DNA from 4 places in the Alteromonas sp. ISO5 genome. Region 1 is predicted to be linked to each of the others. Evidence: predicted binding sites of a transcription regulator. Region 1 holds the regulator's gene; each other region holds the start of a gene.
The links. Region 1 encodes FNR, which switches genes on or off when oxygen is low (the NO sensors DNR and NnrR bind a similar motif). Its sites were predicted from a motif close to TTGATCTAGATCAA; they were not measured.

Region 2: a site for FNR is predicted at 1,958-1,971, ahead of AC2T0J_RS16945 (HP1242/YdcH family protein). Genes of this name have one in related genera too.
Region 3: a site for FNR is predicted at 2,597-2,610, ahead of trhP (prephenate-dependent tRNA uridine(34) hydroxylase TrhP). Genes of this name have one in related genera too.
Region 4: a site for FNR is predicted at 2,216-2,229, ahead of AC2T0J_RS22220 (DUF3149 domain-containing protein). Genes of this name have one in related genera too.

The regions. Positions count from the first base shown of each region.
Region 1 covers NZ_CM176572.1:4,229,577-4,233,986, reverse strand. The annotation lists gene ttcA (tRNA 2-thiocytidine(32) synthetase TtcA) at 1-531, opposite strand, end outside; gene uspE (universal stress protein UspE) at 654-1,571, opposite strand; gene fnr (fumarate/nitrate reduction transcriptional regulator Fnr) at 1,694-2,431, opposite strand; gene AC2T0J_RS18890 (sulfite exporter TauE/SafE family protein) at 2,458-3,126, opposite strand; gene ccoS (cbb3-type cytochrome oxidase assembly protein CcoS) at 3,119-3,322, opposite strand; gene AC2T0J_RS18880 (heavy metal translocating P-type ATPase) at 3,332-4,410, opposite strand, start outside.
Region 2 covers NZ_CM176572.1:3,786,207-3,790,616, forward strand. The annotation lists gene AC2T0J_RS16935 (PH domain-containing protein) at 1-382, opposite strand, end outside; gene AC2T0J_RS16940 (winged helix-turn-helix domain-containing protein) at 416-889, opposite strand; gene AC2T0J_RS16945 (HP1242/YdcH family protein) at 1,633-1,884, opposite strand; gene AC2T0J_RS16950 (YgiQ family radical SAM protein) at 2,023-4,221, opposite strand; gene trxC (thioredoxin TrxC) at 4,344-4,410, opposite strand, start outside.
Region 3 covers NZ_CM176572.1:1,069,115-1,073,524, forward strand. The annotation lists gene rho (transcription termination factor Rho) at 1-1,002, opposite strand, end outside; gene trhP (prephenate-dependent tRNA uridine(34) hydroxylase TrhP) at 1,203-2,537, opposite strand; gene trxA (thioredoxin TrxA) at 2,677-3,003, opposite strand; gene rhlB (ATP-dependent RNA helicase RhlB) at 3,103-4,374, shown strand; gene AC2T0J_RS04850 (Ppx/GppA phosphatase family protein) at 4,391-4,410, shown strand, end outside.
Region 4 covers NZ_CM176572.1:4,900,796-4,905,205, forward strand. The annotation lists gene aroC (chorismate synthase) at 1-325, opposite strand, end outside; gene prmB (50S ribosomal protein L3 N(5)-glutamine methyltransferase) at 331-1,266, opposite strand; gene smrB (endonuclease SmrB) at 1,381-1,956, shown strand; gene AC2T0J_RS22220 (DUF3149 domain-containing protein) at 1,985-2,110, opposite strand; gene AC2T0J_RS22225 (transglycosylase SLT domain-containing protein) at 2,423-3,061, opposite strand; gene gshA (glutamate--cysteine ligase) at 3,127-4,410, opposite strand, start outside.

The DNA.
Region 1 (4,410 bases):
CGGCATGGACTTTAACTTGCCCCCATGAAACATGTTAAGAAACAAGGTCTCAAGCATGTCGTCACGGTGGTGGCCCAGCGCGATTTTTGTCGCACCCAGTTCAGTTGCTGTCCGGTATAAAATACCGCGCCGTAAACGAGAACAAAGTGAACAGGTCGTTTTACCTTCCGGAATTTTATCCTTTACAATGGAATAGGTATCTTCCTCAACAATGCGGTAATCAACGCCCAGGCTTTGCAGATAATCCGGTAAGATATGCTCTGGAAAACCGGGCTGTTTCTGGTCGAGGTTAACCGCCACAATGTCGAAACTGATAGGCGCTATTCGCTGCAAATACATAAGTACATCCAGCATAGTGTAGCTGTCCTTACCACCGGATAAACACACCATTACTTTGTCGCCATCCTCGATCATGCCAAAATCGTCAATGGCTTTGCCAACATTACGACGTAAGCGCTTTTGTAATTTATTAAAGCTGTATTTTTGCTTGGTTTGCGTTGCCGGCGAGGCACTATTGATGTGTAAACTCATGATAAAGAAAGACCCATATTGCAATGGGCGCCATTATACGTGAAGCAAGGATAGGCTGCATCCCCGAATAAGGCCCGGGACATACCGTGGCAGTAACGGATACCTGCCACGGAAACCGGCGCTTAGCTTACCGGGCTTTCAAAGCCGTCGGGTTTAATTGCCAGTACATCACAGTTGAGTTCATCGATGACATGTTCAGCGGTATTGCCGATCAGCGCAGCAGAGATGCCTACACGTCCAACTGTGCCTATGATCACCAATTCCGCATCAAGCTCTTTGGCAACCTGAGGGATGACCTTTTCAGGGAGTCCTTCTTTCACATGGCAGTTATCCAGTGGAATATTGTAATGGTTACTGTGTTTCTCCATTTCTTCCAGGTGGTGGTTTTTAACCGACGCATTGTAAGATTCAGAGTCAAATTCAGGCACCTCAATGGCAATATTAAGCGGCGTACCCGGATAGCAGTTAGCCAGATGCACATGACCGCTCAATAACCTGGCGTAATCAAGGGCTATGGTAGTAAGTCGGTCGTTTAGCTGAGCATGTTCGCGGTCTTCCGTACCCACGTTGACTGCCGCCACAATTTTGCCATCCTGAGGCCAGTCGTGCTCTTTAACCAATAGCACCGGCGCAGGGCACTTACGCACCAGATGCCAGTCTGTGGGGGTAAAGATCACGGAGCGTAAATCATCATGAGAACGGGTTGCTTTGACGACAATGTCGGCATTACTGGCGATAGCATATTTGATGATGGCTTCGTAAGGGCGGTTATTCCATTCCACAGCGGCCTCTATGGGCTGACTGTACTCTGCCAGTTGTTCCTTAAGCCAGACCGTTCTTTCATTCACAACCGCCTGACGCATGGCCTCACGCTCCTCACCGGAAAGCATGGTGGTCATTTCGTAGGAAAAATCGTAGATGGTCATTAAGGCGGTGATGGACGCGCCAGTTTTTTCAGCCAGTTCAATGGCTCTGGAGATAGCGGGCTGGTTTTCCCTTTCAGGTTCTACCACGGCCAGAATATTGCTGTATTCAATCATAACGACTCTCCAAAGGAAGTATTCATTAAGAGTGTACGACGTGAGCAGCTGTTTCTCCAGTTTCAGATTTGTCTGGGATCAAGTAATGATAAAAAACCAGAGAAAAACAGCTCACTAACAGATTAATTGATAGTGGTAGAGGGGATATCCATACTATGCAGTTTATTATCCATCGCTTCAAAATCGATGATAGTGATCAGTTTGCCGTCAACCTTGATAATGCCTTCTTTCTGGAAGCGTGTTAACAGGCGAGAGATAGTTTCAACGGTCAGGCCCAGGTAGTTACCAATCTCGTTGCGGGTCATACTCAGGTTAAACTGACGAGGCGAAAAGCCACGATCTTCAAAGCGTTTGGATAGATGCGCAAGAAAATAAATCAGGCGCTCTTCGGCGGTACGTTTATTCAGCAACATCATCAGATCGTGATCCTGCTTAATTTCGGCACTCATAAAGCTCATTATCTGATGACGCAATTTAGGGAACTGCACCGCCATTTTATCTAGGGTTTCATACGGTAACTCGCAAACCATCGCCGTTTCCAGCGCCTGAGTATAACTCTGATGAGCGTTTTCACGCAGGGCATCAAAACCGATAATATCACCAGGGAAATGGAAACCAATGATTTGTTCTTCGCCATCCTTGCTACTAACAAAAGATTTAAATGAGCCGGCACGCACTGCATAAAGTGAGTTAAATTTATCACCGGCCTTAACCAGTTTATCGTGCTTATGAAGCGGTTTTTTACGCTCGATAATATCATCCAGTGAATCGAGTTCGCTTTTATTTAACGAAACAGGCAGGCACAAATGGCTGAAACTACAGCTCTGACAATGAATCGAAAATTCTGAGCCTTTTGACATAGATTACGTCTCCGTGTGGGCGTCGTTTAATTATTACCGTTTAGGGTGCGGTAAATCAAGAAAACCCCATATATTATCAGGCAAATTGCGACCAATGACTTAGTCTTCGGGTGTTGTAGGAGCTTTAATAACCAGCCGGCTCCCAGACTTACGGCAATCAGCGCCGGAAAAGTGCCCAGTCCGAAGGCGGTCATTGTTGCCGCACCATATAAACCATCACCACTGACTAATGCCCAGGTAAGGGTTGAATAAACCAGTCCGCAGGGCAACCAGCCCCAGATAAAACCATAAGGAAATGCCGAAAGCGGCGATTTAAACGGAATAAATTGTTTAGACCATGGGCGAATGCGTTGCCACAGTCCGTTGCCCAGTTTTTCAAGGCGGGCAAGACCACGCCACCACTGGGCCAGGTATAAGCCCATGGCAATCAGCATTACGGCGCTAAGCAACTGAAATATCATCAGACCATGGCTTACTGAGGCACGGGCAACCTGGCCAAGTACGCCGGTTATGGCTCCGGCAATGGCATAACTGGTAATGCGCCCGAGGTTATAACTGAGTATATAGGGTAGTGGTGGCTGACTGCCTGGCACTGCTGCTCGCAAGGCGCCCGCAATGCCACCACACATGCCAACGCAATGGAGTGAGCCGGCCAAGCCAACTACAAATGCCGAAATAAAGCTGTAATCACTCATTATCGGTGTTAGCTTTATCCTGCGGTTTGGCTTGTTGCTTGCGTTCTTCTTCGGGTAAGTCGTCGTCGAACAGAATGCTGTAACCCTGGCGCTCAAGGTCCTGGAACTGATCGGATTTTACCGCCCAGAAGAAAATGCCCAGGGCCACCGCGACCAGAATAATTGCTAACGGGATCAGCACATAAATAATACTCACATTACCGCCTTACTTTAATAATCGGGTCGAGTTTGAAACCACTATGATACTACTTAATGACATACCGATCACGGCCATCCACGGTAACAGTAAGCCGGAAACCGCAAAAGGCAGGATCAACAGGTTGTATCCCAGCGCCCAGAGAATATTCTGGCGAATTTTACGCCGGGTTTTCGCCGCAATGTCAACCAGCGTCGGCACCGTAGTCAGCGATTCACTCAACAACACTACATCCGCTGCATTGCGGGCAATGTCAGTGGCATTTCCAACGGCAACCGAGACATCTGCACTCGCAAGTACCGGCGCATCGTTAATACCATCACCCAGCATCATGACCTTATGACCCTGAGTCTGTAGTTTCTGCACCGCCTGATATTTTTGTTCTGGTGTCAGTTCACCGGTAGCTACTGTCAGGGGCAGTTTAGCTGCCAGTTTATCCACGTTATGCTGGGTATCACCACTTAGTAGCACCAATTGGAAGCTCTTTAATCCGGCGAGCGTCTCGGCAGTATCGCTTTTTAGATTGTCAGTGACTTCATAGGCAGCCAGGCATTGGCCATCGCAAACTAAATACACATTGGCAGTCACCGGTATAACCGAGGGATCGGCCTGGGTAAATGTCGCTGATCCAAGCAGGTATTGCTTACCGTCTACCATGCCGCGAATACCGCCGCCGGCAGTGACCTCAAAATCACTCACCGCAAACTGTTCGCTGGCCGAAAATGCCTTGCTGATAGGGTGTTCAGAGTGGGATTCAAGGCTGGCAGTAACGGTGTAGAGGTAATCCGCTTGCGCAGGATTGGCAAACCACCGATCGGCAATGCCAAATTTACCTTCGGTAAGGGTACCGGTTTTATCCAGGGCGATGGTATCGATACCGGTTATTTGCTCCAGTGCATCGGCACGTTTAAGCAATATACCCTGTTTATTGAGTCTGGCCATCGCGCAGGTTAATGCCGATGGCGTAGCCAGGCCAAGCGCGCAGGGACAGGTTGCTACCAGTACCGCGATAGCAATCCAGAATGCCTCATCGTTACCCCGAACAGACCAGTAGACGAAGGTGAGGGCACTAATCAATAGTACTGCCA
Region 2 (4,410 bases), 440 kb from region 1:
GAAAATCTGCAGCGCCGTCGATGCCAAGCATGGAAACTAAAGCGCCCTGGCCTGATTGCCCCGCAGTTTCGAAGCTCAAACTATAAAGCCCAAGGGCACGCATTAATGGCCCCTGACTCATGGCTACATCAGTGATCTTCTCCAGTGGAATAGACTTTTCCACTTTGAATAATACACCACGTTTCACCACCAGTTTTCGTTCGGTAAGCTCTGCCGACATTGCCCGCAGCATTCTCTCACTGATAAACAACATTAAGGGAATAGAGATTAGCAGTAGCGGAATACCAATGACGGTAAGCCCGGAGACAATCAACAGGCTGATAAGCCAGTAAGTTTTCACTTTCGGGTTAAAGCTCGCACTGCGTAATACATTTTCAGCCATGATGATACCTTGTCTGCGTTGCCTGTCGATTTGTTATCTTAGCGCATTAAGCGATTGGCCAGACAGTGTTACAGGCGAAATGACCGAATCGAATTGTAAGAGACTGTAACTTATTGTAGTAAGAAACAGGGGAATAAAATGTTGAATAGGGTTAGCGGTTGATGTCATGGAGTCAGTCTTTCCAGCGATGGAGCCACTGGCGAAAATGGTGTTTGGGTTCAAAGGTGGGGGGAGTTGATAACCCCGTTTTGGGATCGTTTCAATTTGCCATGGGGATGGTTCAGACGATGATTCAAGCTGTTTTGTTAGCCGATAGACCCGGTGGCTTATCCTGTCCTTGCTAACTACCTTGTGCCCACAGATAGATGTGCGCATATCGGTGCGGGTAACGATCTCACCTTCACTTTCTATTAGCAAGTCTAACCGGTCACCATCACCCTGTGGTGGCAGTACCCGTTTTCTGTTTATAACGTTTAGCAGAGGAAATGAAAAATAAATGACAGGCATGACGAATAAATGATGGTTACTCACTAAGTTAATGAAAAAAGGTTAGTAAAAGTTGACATCTAACCGTCATGATTTTGTCAGCGACGAACGGCTCGATACCGGCCTGCACTCATAGGGTCTGAGCAGTTGTATCGCCAGTGAAATAACCATTCAAACCACTTCAGGTGTAGGACAATGATAATTTTAGTGACGTTTTACCAGTAGGCCCGACGGTGTTATCGCTATCAACAGTATGTGGCACCGCCATGGCCGAAAGTTATCCAAAAGCGTTAGAGAAAGATCTGATGCCAGTTTGCCGAAACGCTGCTGAGGATGAGAGCACTGGTCTGCGACAAGCGGTGAGGGAGCTGACACCATCCAGCCGGATAAACACATCGACTTACCGGGTATTGGCAAACGGGCTGGTTTATCATGGTAGGTAACTCGCTGCTTTTGCCCGTTACTATGGGGCCAGCGACACCTATGCACTGCTGAAAAAATACACGTACCTTCGTGCGATTATCGACATTAAGGACGTTACTGCCAGTCGCAATGTGCCGGTTGAGATAAGTGTAAGTATGACAACCGGTAAGTAGCCGGTGCAAAGAACGCAGGAGCAAAGGGATGGAAACGTCTTTTTGCTTTTTAGTGCTTTCGATTTAATATCAGGCTGGTTATTCGATTAGGATAAGAATGTTCATTGGTAAATAAAAAACCGGAGCAAAAGTACTCCGGCGAACGGTTGGGTGTTACTTTTATTAGAATTAGTTAATGGATTCGGCTTCTTTGATAAATGTAAACAGAGCGTCTTTTAACTGCACGCGTTCGGCTTTCTTGTCATTTAAAATGTCGTCCGACGTTGGCTCTGCACCTTCTTCCATTTTACGAATAAGACTGTCGAGTTCGTTGTATTGTTCGAATAATCTGGCGAAATAGCGGTCATTCATTTTTAAATGACGAATAGTGTGCTGATGATCAGGGAATTCATGGACGAGATCATGTTTTTCAATATTCATAGTAGCTCTTATCTGGTTGTTAACAGTGGTCTTTCCACTGGCTTAAGTTTACTTTGGCAGCCACGATGTTACCTTGATTCAGGTCATGGTTTTGGTGTGGATAATCGACAAAAAGGGCGGGAATACCCGCCCGGTTAATTAGTGACTTTGCTGGTCGTTTCGTTTGGTTTTATACGGTCGCTTTTTGTTGCGAGGATTTGGACTCGCGGCATTTTTAAAGCCGGTATGTTTTGTCATGGCGCGCTCGCCACGGCGGGCCTTACTGGCCTTCTGGCGTTTTTCGCTGGCTGACTCGGGTGGCACCAAATGCTGCGGGCCACGTCCGATAAGATCTTCACGACCCATTTTAATCAAGGCCTTGCGAATTTGTGCGAAATTCTTCGGATCATGATAACGCAGCATGGCTTTGTGTAAACGACGGTGAATTTCACCTTTCGCCGACGGTACGGATTCGCTGTCTTTTTTCACTTTACGCAGCGAGTTAACCTCGGTGTGATACAGCGTGGTGGCCGTTGCCATAGGCGAGGGGTAGAAGTTTTGTACCTGGTCCAGCTTAAAGCGGTTTTCTTTCAGCCAGATAGCCAGCGCCAGCATGTCCTCATCTGTGGTGCCAGGATGGGAGGCAATAAAATAAGGGATAAGGTACTGTTCCTTGCCCGCTTCTTTGGAATACTGATCAAACAACTCCTTAAAGCGATAATAGGTGCCCATGCCTGGTTTCATCATCTTACTTAACGGGCCATCCTCTGTATGTTCCGGGGCAATTTTGAGGTAGCCGCCTACGTGATGCTTGGCCAGCTCTTTAACGTAGTTAGGATCCTCAATCGCTAAGTCGTAGCGGACGCCGGAAGCAATCAGAATTTTCTTAATACCCGGTAAATCACGGGCGCGTCGGTATAAATCGATGGTCGGCTTGTGGTCGGTGTCCATGTGTGCACAGATAGACGGATACACACAGGACGGGCGACGGCAGGTCGCTTCGGCTTTAGCACTTTTACAGCGCAAACGATACATGTTTGCAGTGGGGCCGCCGAGATCGGAGATTACGCCAGTAAAGCCGGGTACCGTATCGCGGATTTGTTCAATTTCACGAATGATTGAGTCTTCCGAGCGACTTTGAATAATCCGTCCCTCATGTTCGGTGATAGAACAGAAGGTACAGCCACCAAAGCAGCCGCGCATGATGTTTACCGAAAAGCGGATCATATCGTAAGCCGGGATCTTCGCATTGCCGTAGGCCGGGTGGGGCACACGTTGATAAGGTAAATCAAATACCGCGTCCATCTCTTCGGTTTCCAGCGGCATGGCGGGCGGATTAATCCAGATATGCCGGTCGCCGTGACGTTGCAATAGCGCCCGGGCACAACCCGGATTGGTTTCCTGATGAAGGATGCGGTTGGCGTGGGCATACAGGGTTTTGTTATCACGCACTACTTCAAATGCCGGGAGTTTTACATACACCTGTTCCCAGGGCTTACGGCGCTCGGCCGGTTGCACCACAATCGGTTTTGCCTTGGCTTCTGAGACAGGCTGACTGTCTTTATTTTCGTTTTCACCCTCGCAATCCGGTTCCATGATATACGGGCTGGGGATAGGATCGATTTTGCCAGGGCGGTCGAGGGAGGTGGAATCAACGCCTTGCCACTCAGGCAGCGGCTGCTTAACAATGATAGCCGTGCCCCGCACATCGGTAATATCGCCAATGGCTTCGCCTGCCGCCAACCGGTGGGTCACTTCCACCAATGGGCGCTCAGCATTGCCGAACATCAATAAGTCGGCTTTGGCATCAAATAGCACGGAACGACGCACTTTTTCCGACCAGTAGTCATAGTGGGCGATACGGCGCAGGCTGGCTTCGATCCCGCCGATGATAATGGGAACATCCTTAAACGCCTCACGGCAGCGTTGGGAATAAACGGTTACCGCCCGGTCGGGGCGTTTGCCGCCTTCGTTATTCGGCGTATAGGCATCGTCGTGGCGTAGCTTTTTATCCGCCGTGTAGCGGTTAATCATGGAGTCCATATTGCCAGCGGTTACGCCAAAATACAGGTTGGGTTTGCCCAACTTCATAAAGTCGTTTTTATTCTGCCAGTCGGGCTGGGCAATAATGCCCACCCGGTAACCGTGTGCTTCCAGCAAGCGACCGATGATGGCCATTCCAAAACTGGGATGGTCGACATAAGCGTCGCCAGTGACCAGAATAATATCGCAGCTATCCCAGCCCAGCTCGTCCATTTCGGTCCGGGACATGGGTAAAAAAGGCGCGCTACCGTAGCAGTGTGCCCAGTATTTAGGATAAGAAAACAGGCCGCGATCGGCTTTTATGGTTGCTTGCATGGAATTCTTCAGAGGGTTGTGAAAACGAATGAATTATAGCAAACATCCACGACCGAAAATAGCCAGGTGAGTTATTAAGCCCATCAGCCGTGAAGCAAATTTCATAACGCCGATAACGTCTGTTATCTGATGACCTGTTGCGCCCATTGAATAAGCTGTCCTGCTGACATAGCGCCGGCCTGGCGGTTG
Region 3 (4,410 bases), 2.1 Mb from region 1:
CTCTTCGTAGATAACTTCATCCATTTTAGAGCCGGTATCAATCAGTGCGGTCGCGATGATGGTTAAGCTTCCACCTTCTTCCACGTTACGGGCGGCACCAAAGAAACGCTTGGGTTTGTGCAGTGCGTTAGCATCCACACCACCAGTAAGCACTTTACCTGATGACGGAATAACGGTGTTATAAGCACGCGCCAGACGAGTAATTGAATCGAGCAGGATAACCACGTCTTTTTTGTGCTCAACCAGGCGTTTCGCCTTCTCGATGACCATTTCGGCAACCTGCACGTGACGGCTGGCTGGCTCATCGAACGTTGAAGCAACGACTTCACCACGCACCAGACGGTGCATTTCAGTAACTTCTTCCGGACGTTCATCAATAAGCAACACCATCAGTTCACACTCAGGGTGGTTAGCCGCAATGGACTGGGCAATATTTTGTAGTAATAAGGTTTTACCCGCTTTGGGTGGCGCAACAATCAGACCACGCTGGCCGCGACCAATTGGCGATGCCAGATCTAATACGCGAGCGGTAATATCTTCGGAGGAACCATTACCTCGTTCCATCCGTAGCCGGTCATTGGCATGCAGTGGGGTTAAGTTTTCAAACAGGATTTTATTGCGGGAATTTTCTGGCTTATCGAAGTTGACTTCGCGGATTTTTAACAGGGCAAAATAACGCTCACTGTCTTTCGGCGGGCGAATTTTCCCGGCAATGGTATCACCCGTGCGCAGGTTAAAGCGTCTGATCTGGCTGGGTGAAACATATATATCATCTGGCCCCGCGAGATAGGAAGAGTCAGCAGAGCGGAGGAAGCCGAAGCCGTCCTGGAGGATTTCCAGTACGCCGTCGCCAAAAATGTCTTCGCCACTTTTCGCGTGGGATTTTAGAATCGAGAAAATAATGTCTTGTTTTCTCGCCCGGGCCATATTTTCGAGGCCCATTTCTTCGGCAAGGGCCACCAATTCACTGATTGGCTTATTCTTAAGTTCCGTTAGATTCATACTGGTGGGTCTTTGTGCTTGAACGTCTTTTTGGGAAATTCGTTAATTAATAAGAATAGTGCTTGAGCCCGGAGGAGGGCTAGTAAGGATGCTAGGCTAGCCTAGACTCAGTAAAGGTAGCACCATATTTTACTATCGTCCAGACTAAATCCTGTAAATGTTAAAAAAAGATTGCGAAACGCTCATAATCCTTCTTTCGTCTAGGCCGTTCCCGGCTGTGGTTGCTCAACACACCGTAACAGCATGGCCATCTCAGGTGAGAGACCCTGAACCGCCGGGATCTTTACCTTATAACCACTGCCAGGCGCTACCACTAACACTTCGCCCTGCTGAGAGAGCAACCTTTCAAGGGCAATCACAGTATTCCCTGCCGGCGTCATAACTTCCAGTTTATCGTTGACGCTAAACCGGTTTTTCACTTCTACGTACCACCAGTCGCTGTCACCATGGGTAACCTCTCCTACCAGCTGGCGTGTATCACTGGCTGAATTGCCCCGAGCATATTGCTGATAATCCTGGTGGTTATGACGCTGTAGAAAACCATCGGTATAACCCCGGTTAGCCAGATGCTCCAGTTCCAGAAACCAGTCGGCATCGAATGCTTCGCCTCGCCACGCTGCATCAATGGCCTTACGATAAACCTGTGCCGTGCGCGCGCAGTAATAAAAGGACTTGGTACGGCCTTCTATTTTCAGCGAGTCCACCCCAATCTCCACCAAACGCTGTACATGCTGAATGGCCCGTAAGTCGCGAGAGTTCATAATATATGTACCGTGCTCGTCTTCAAAAGCCGCCATGGGCTCATCGGGGCGCTGGGGTTCAGTTAGCAAGAACGCCTGGTCAGTAGGTGTGCCAATACCCAGGGTTGGCTCAACCGCATCCCGGGCCGGAATAAACTGCCCCACTTCATTATCCACTGCCGCTTCGGCTTTATATTCCCAGCGACAAGCGTTAGTGCAGGCCCCCTGATTAGGATCCCGTTTGTTTATATAGCCGGATAATAAACAACGTCCCGAGTACGCCATGCACAAGGCACCATGCACGAATACCTCAAGCTCGATATCCGGACACCGCTGACGAATTTCTTCGATTTCATTCAATCCCAGTTCCCGCGACAGGATAACCCGCTTGATCCCCTGTTGCTGCCAGAACTTTACTGCCGCCCAATTCACGGCATTGGCCTGTACTGACAGGTGAACAGGCAAGTCCGGAAAAGATTCACGAGTGAGCATTATTATGCCCGGGTCGGACATGATCATAGCATCGGGCTGTAAGGCAGCAACAGGTGCCAGGTCTTGCACGAATGTTTTTAATTTGGTGTTGTGCGGGGCAATATTATTAACGATATACAGTTGCTTATGATGAGCACTGGTGTAATCCCTGGCTTCCTGCAATTTGGCAAGGGTAAATTCATTGTTACGTACTCGCAGTGAATAACGGGGCTGACCGGCATACACCGCATCGGCGCCATAATGCAGTGCATATCTCAGATTTTTCATCGACCCGGCGGGTGACAGTAATTCAGGTTTTCGCATAACGTTAAGGTAACCGGTTAAAAAGCGCTGAAGCTTAACCAACGGTTGCAGCAAGGGTATTAACCGAGATCAAACAAAGCGTTTTTGAGGCACAAAAAAACCGGCCTCAGCCGGTTTTCTCAGTACAATTTACACCGTATCAGATGTTTTCGTTCAAAAACTCAGTCAGCTGTGCTTTTGACAGTGCACCCACTTTAGTGGCTGCAACATTACCACCTTTAAACAGCAACAACGTTGGGATACCACGAATACCGTATTTCGGCGGAGTTTCATTATTTTCATCGACATTCAGCTTGCCAACTGTTAACTTTCCTTCAAAGTCGGTTGCGACCTCTTCCAGAATAGGGGCAATCATTTTACACGGGCCACACCATTCAGCCCAGAAGTCAACCAGCACAGGACCTTCAGCATTGATAACATCTGCTTCGAACTTATCGTCAGTCAACTGGATAATTTTGTCGCTCATTCTTTTCTCCGTAATTGGTCTGTCGCTGAATTGTTCAGCTCTACCATAAGTGTTATATAGAAACTGTTTTTTAATGCAAGCACTGATAAGCTATAAGCTATGCAAACAACTCATTTAACCGAAACACATTTTTCCGATTTACCCATCAATGGCAAAGTCATTGATGCCTTAAATGCTGCAAATTATACGCATTGTACACCAATTCAGGCGCTAAGCTTACCTCCTTTGTTAGAAGGTAATGACATAGCCGGCCAGGCCCAAACCGGAACGGGTAAAACCATGGCATTTCTGGTCGCCACTTTCCACCATATTTTGAGCCGGGAACCAAATCCTGACGGTCAAAAGGAAGGACCAAAAGCCATTATTATGGCACCCACACGGGAACTTGCCGTACAAATTTACAATGATGCAGAACTACTTAGTAAGCATACAGGGCTTTCACTTGCACTCATTTATGGGGGTGAAGGTTACCAAAGTCAACGCGAAACTTTGCAGGATGGGGTAGATATCGTTATTGGTACGACGGGCCGCATACTGGATTATTACAAGCAAGGCGTGTTCTCGCTGCAAAATATCCAGGTCGCTGTGCTCGATGAAGCCGATCGTATGTTCGACCTGGGCTTCATTAAGGATATTCGCTTTTTATTCCGCCGTATGCCGCCAGCTGCTGAGCGTCTGAGCATGCTGTTTTCAGCCACTTTAAGCTACCGTGTGCAGGAACTGGCTTACGAACACATGAACAACCCTACTCACGTACAGGTTGAAGCGCAGCAAATGACCGCCAGTCGCGTTTCCGAAGAATTATTTTACCCGTCAGACGACGATAAAATAAAGCTGCTGCTAACCCTGATGGAAGAAGAATGGCCGGACAAAGCCATTGTATTTTCTAACACCAAGCATGGCTGTGAGCGCGTTGCCGACTGGCTGGAAGCCGACGGTCACCGGGTCGGTCTGTTGAGCGGCGATGTGCCGCAGAAAAAACGCCTGGGTATTCTGGAAGACTTTACCGGCGGCAAACTGGACATTCTGGTTGCCACCGATGTAGCAGCCAGAGGCCTGCATATCGAAGCCGTTTCCCACGTTTTCAACTATGATTTGCCCGACGACCCGGAAGATTACGTACACCGTATTGGTCGTACCGGGCGGGCCGGAAAGAGCGGTGTGGCAATTAGCTTTGCCTGTGAAAAATACGCGCTCAATTTGCCGGGTATCGAAAGCTACATTCAGCATGCGATTCCGGTTACTGAATATGTGCAGGATGCACTGCTCGATGATGTAAAAGCGCCTAAACCGCGCCAGCGTCGTCAGAATCGTCGCCCTTCATCACGACGTACTGGTTCAGGCAAGCGCCCACAGCATAAAAAGAATTAATATCGCAGTAAACGTTATGCAACCACAAACCGATTT
Region 4 (4,410 bases), 670 kb from region 1:
AATCGGCATGGCCTGGGCGGAAGCTCGCAGCGATATTGGAGTAATCCTGACTGCGCTGATCTTTATTCTTAATCAGCAAACCAATACTGGTACCGGTGGTTTTGCCTTCAAACACGCCAGATAAAATTTGCACTTCGTCGTCTTCGCGACGGGCTGTGGTATAGCGTGATGTACCTGGTTTACGACGGTCTAAATCTACCTGTAAATCTTCTTCGGTCAGTTCCAGTCCCGGAGGACAACCATCTACCACACCGCCCAGGGCAATGCCGTGACTCTCACCAAAGGTGGATACCGTAAATATTTTACCGAAAGTATTACCCGCCATCTCTTTTATTTATCCTGTTGGTTGTAACTGTCTAATGCTGCTTTGGTTACAGCGAATATACCATGGCCACCCTGTGCCAGTTCGACCCACTCAATATCCAGTCCCGGGAACCTTGCTGCCATATGCACCAGGCTGTTGCCGACTTCAACAAACATGACGCCCTGCTCGGTAAGATAATCCGCGGCCCGGGCAATCATGGTCTCCACTAAATCGAGGCCATCCTCGCCAGCAGCCAGCGCCAGTTCGGGTTCGTGCTGAAATTCCACCGGCAAGTCGGCCATATCCTCAGCATCCACATAAGGGGGATTCGATACGATTAAGTCGTATTTTTGTCCCTCGAGCTGACTGAACAAATCAGAGTACAAAGGGAAAACCCGTTCACTCAGTCCGTGTTCTTCTATATTCAGTTCTGCCACGGCCAGAGCATCGGCACTGATGTCCACCGCATCAACCTGGGCCTCATCGAACGCGTAAGCCAATGCAATGGCTATACAACCGCCGCCGGTACACATATCCAGAATTCGGGTTGGAGTGTTGCTAAGATATGGCACAAATTTGCCCTGGATCAGTTCGGCAAACGGCGAGCGTGGGATCAGTACCCGCTCATCCACATAAAACGGCAGTTCGCAGAACCAGGCTTCATGCGTTATGTAAGGGAGTGGTAAACGGGTTTGCACTCGTTGCACTACCAACTCGGCGACCTTACTGCGCTCACTTTTGGTCAGCCTCGCTGCAAACACTCCGTCACCGGTTTGAGAGGTTAATGTGTGAGGTAAATGCAGTGCATAAAACACCAGGCTCACCGCCTCATCCCAGGCATTGTCGGTACCATGACCGTAAAACAGTTCTGCATCATTAAACCGACTAACCGCCCAGCGCACCATGTCTAAAATGGAGTGCAGATCAGCAATGGCTTCGTCGAGGTAAAACTTGTCGGTCATACGGGCTACAATGTCCTGAAATTATAAAGCTGGTATGATACCTAATGTTGTCCGCTTCGGACATGCTTAATTTAATGCAAAATCACCCGCAATGAAGATTAGGAAACCTGACCTGTGAAATTTAAGTCGCAATTTCCCCCTGTCACCGCCGAGCAGGACACCGAAGACAGTGATGATATGGCGTTATTTCGGCAAGAAATTAAAGGCGTAGCGCCTTTGAAGCAGGATACTTACGTACCAGAGACGATCCGCCCGGAAGTGAAAATTCGTCGCCAGCAAAAAGCTAACCGGCAGGCCAGGGCAAGCTTTGAATTTTCCGACGCCTTTGAAGGTTTTATTCCGCCAGAAGGCGCCCTTCGCTACTGCCGACAGGATGTGCCCGGTTATGAGCTTAAACGGTTGCGCCGGGGCACGTACAACCCGGACTATATTCTTGATTTACACGGCCTGACCAGAGCGCAGGCTAAACATGAGTTAGCGGCTTTACTGCATACGACGTGGCAGGAACATGTCGACTGTGTGTGTATTGTGCACGGTGTGGGCTCAGGCGTCCTCAAACAGGCGCTGCCCCATTACCTTATTCAACATCCCAGAGTGATGGCCTTCCATCAGGCACCACTGGAATATGGTGGGCAGGGTGCCTTGCTGGTGCTGCTGGAAGTCGAGTCACCGTTTAACAAAAAACGCTAATCACATTCAGGCTTCAGCCATTTGCGGTTTACTTATGGTCATCGCCGCTGTTGTGGATAAACAAGTAAGTGTAATACACCATCATTGCGCATACGATAAAAATGCCAAGTAATGAGCCCCATACAACCGGATCTTTTAATAACATTGACCACATAACAATCACCTTTTTATTTGCTGTTTCTATGGTGATAGTGTGCGCCTGAGAGGCAGAAAAAACGCTGATCCAAATCAATATCAAAATAGCCATCTGGCGCAAAGCATGACCTGGATCAAAAGAATGCGGCTAACCTAATATACAGGGTTTTCAAAACTTTTATTGATAATAGTTATCATTTAGATTAAAGTAAATATGCCTGTTGGGTTTCCGGAAATTTTACGGTCTTGGACGGAATCCCACTTCTGGCAGGCGGGTACATTGCCCGCCTGCTTTTTTCGTTCGAGAGTGCTCTGCACGACCACTCGGGCGTTAGTCAAATAACTTCCAGAACCAGCTTTTCTGAAGGTCTTCTTCGCAGGTTTTTAATTGCGTAGCATAGCGCAGTGAACGGCCTTTAACGCGCTGAGAAACTTTTACCAGCCAGCCTTTTTTAAGATAAGTTTTGCGCCGGTAGCCCCCCCACCCTTCATGATAATTGAGATATTGTGCGTAGGCATCCCATTTTGAGACGCCGTTAATTTTGTGGGTTTTACTGATAAACCAGCCCATAAAATCCATGGCATCCTCAAAATCATCGCGGTCAGCGCCGGAATTTCCCGTTTCGCGAATGTAGTCGCTCCAGGTGGGCGTTTTGGCCTGAGAATAGCCATAAGCCGAACTCACCCTGCCCCAGGGAATGAGTCCGAAGAGAATGTAATCACGGGGCGGCAGCGCATCGTGACGAAAAGAACTTTCCTGGTACATCATGGCCATGGGCACGTGGATGGGTACGCCCCATTTATCACGCATGTCAGCCGCAGCATCGTACCAATCTTCCTTTTCGTAAAAGATCTCACACAGGTTGCTGGTGTCTTTCGGCGGCGTGGTAGCACAACCTGTGATCACTATCGGTAAAAAAATTACCCAGCCAGAAAAAAAGATGCAAATTTTTTTGAACTTTTTGTACATACGCTGTCCAAACTCATGTTCCGAAAGTGTGTTTCCCTGGAACAAATTCTTATGCCTGACCCGTGTCAGGCATTTTTTTTGGCGGGTTCCCGGGCAAAATAGTCGGTGATAAACTCGCTGAAAGACATGTTATCACTGGCTTCAATTTCTCGCTGAGCCACGAAAGAACGCTCAGCTTCGGCGACAAAATCCTCTGCCGATTTAAACTGGTAATTAAAATCAGTAATTTGCTGACGATAGGTTTCTGCCAGCTCACGACCCACTACCGCGTTATCACCTTCTGCCAGTAACTTATTCAGCCAGCGCCCTGAGAAAGTTAAGTCAGGATCGTCCACTTTTAGCCATTCACGTTTAACCGCTTCGCTGTAGCGATTGTCGTTATAGTTTTCATCCATACACTCAGCCACTTCGGCATAGCGTACAAACAGTGCTTCGGCCCAGTCACGCATGGCAACTTCCTGCTCATTTTGCAGCAAGGTTAAGCCTGGCTTACGCCCTTCAAGTACTACCCGATTAAGGTTCACCTCGGTCTCTTTATAGCGCTCTGCATCAAACTTAGGGCTCTCGGTAAGCAGGCACGCCATCAGGAATACATCCAGGAAATGCATTTGCTCTTTATCGATACCAACCGGACTAAACGGATTAACGTCAAGCGCCCGAATCTCGATGTAACTTACGCCTCTCAATGCCAGGGCATCGGTGGGTTTCTCACCTGATACGGTGGGCTGCTTCGGCCGGATTGGCGAGTAAAATTCGTTTTCAATTTGCAGCACATTTTTACTGAGCTGTTGATAATGACCGCCTTCCCCGGCCGCAAAGCCGGCGTAATTTTTTGACGGCGAATACATTGCTTCGCGCAACAACTGCACATACGAATCAATTGAGTTATAGCAAATACGCAAAGAAGACTGTTCATTACTGGTGTAACCCAATCCGCTCATACGTAACGAGGTTGCATAAGGTAAATATAACGTTCCGCGCCCGAGCTGTTTAAAGTCCAGGCCGTGTTCACGCCCTTCAACAAAGGACTTACACAACGCAGGAGAAGCGCCAAATACATACGGAATTAACCAGCAACTGCGACGATAGTTTCTGATCAGACAAAAATACTGTTCAGACACCCATTCCTGAGTGGCTTCTACGCCTTTCTGACTGGCCAGGTGCTGCCAGAATGTGTCTGGGACAGAAAAGTTGAAGTGTACTCCGGAAATCACCTGCATCAGGCTGCCGTAGCGATTGCGTAATCCCATACGGTAAGCTTTCTTCATTTTACCGACATTAGACTCACCAAAATAGGCAATGGGAATATCTTGCGCATTTTCAATAAAGCAAGGCATGCTTAGCGGCCA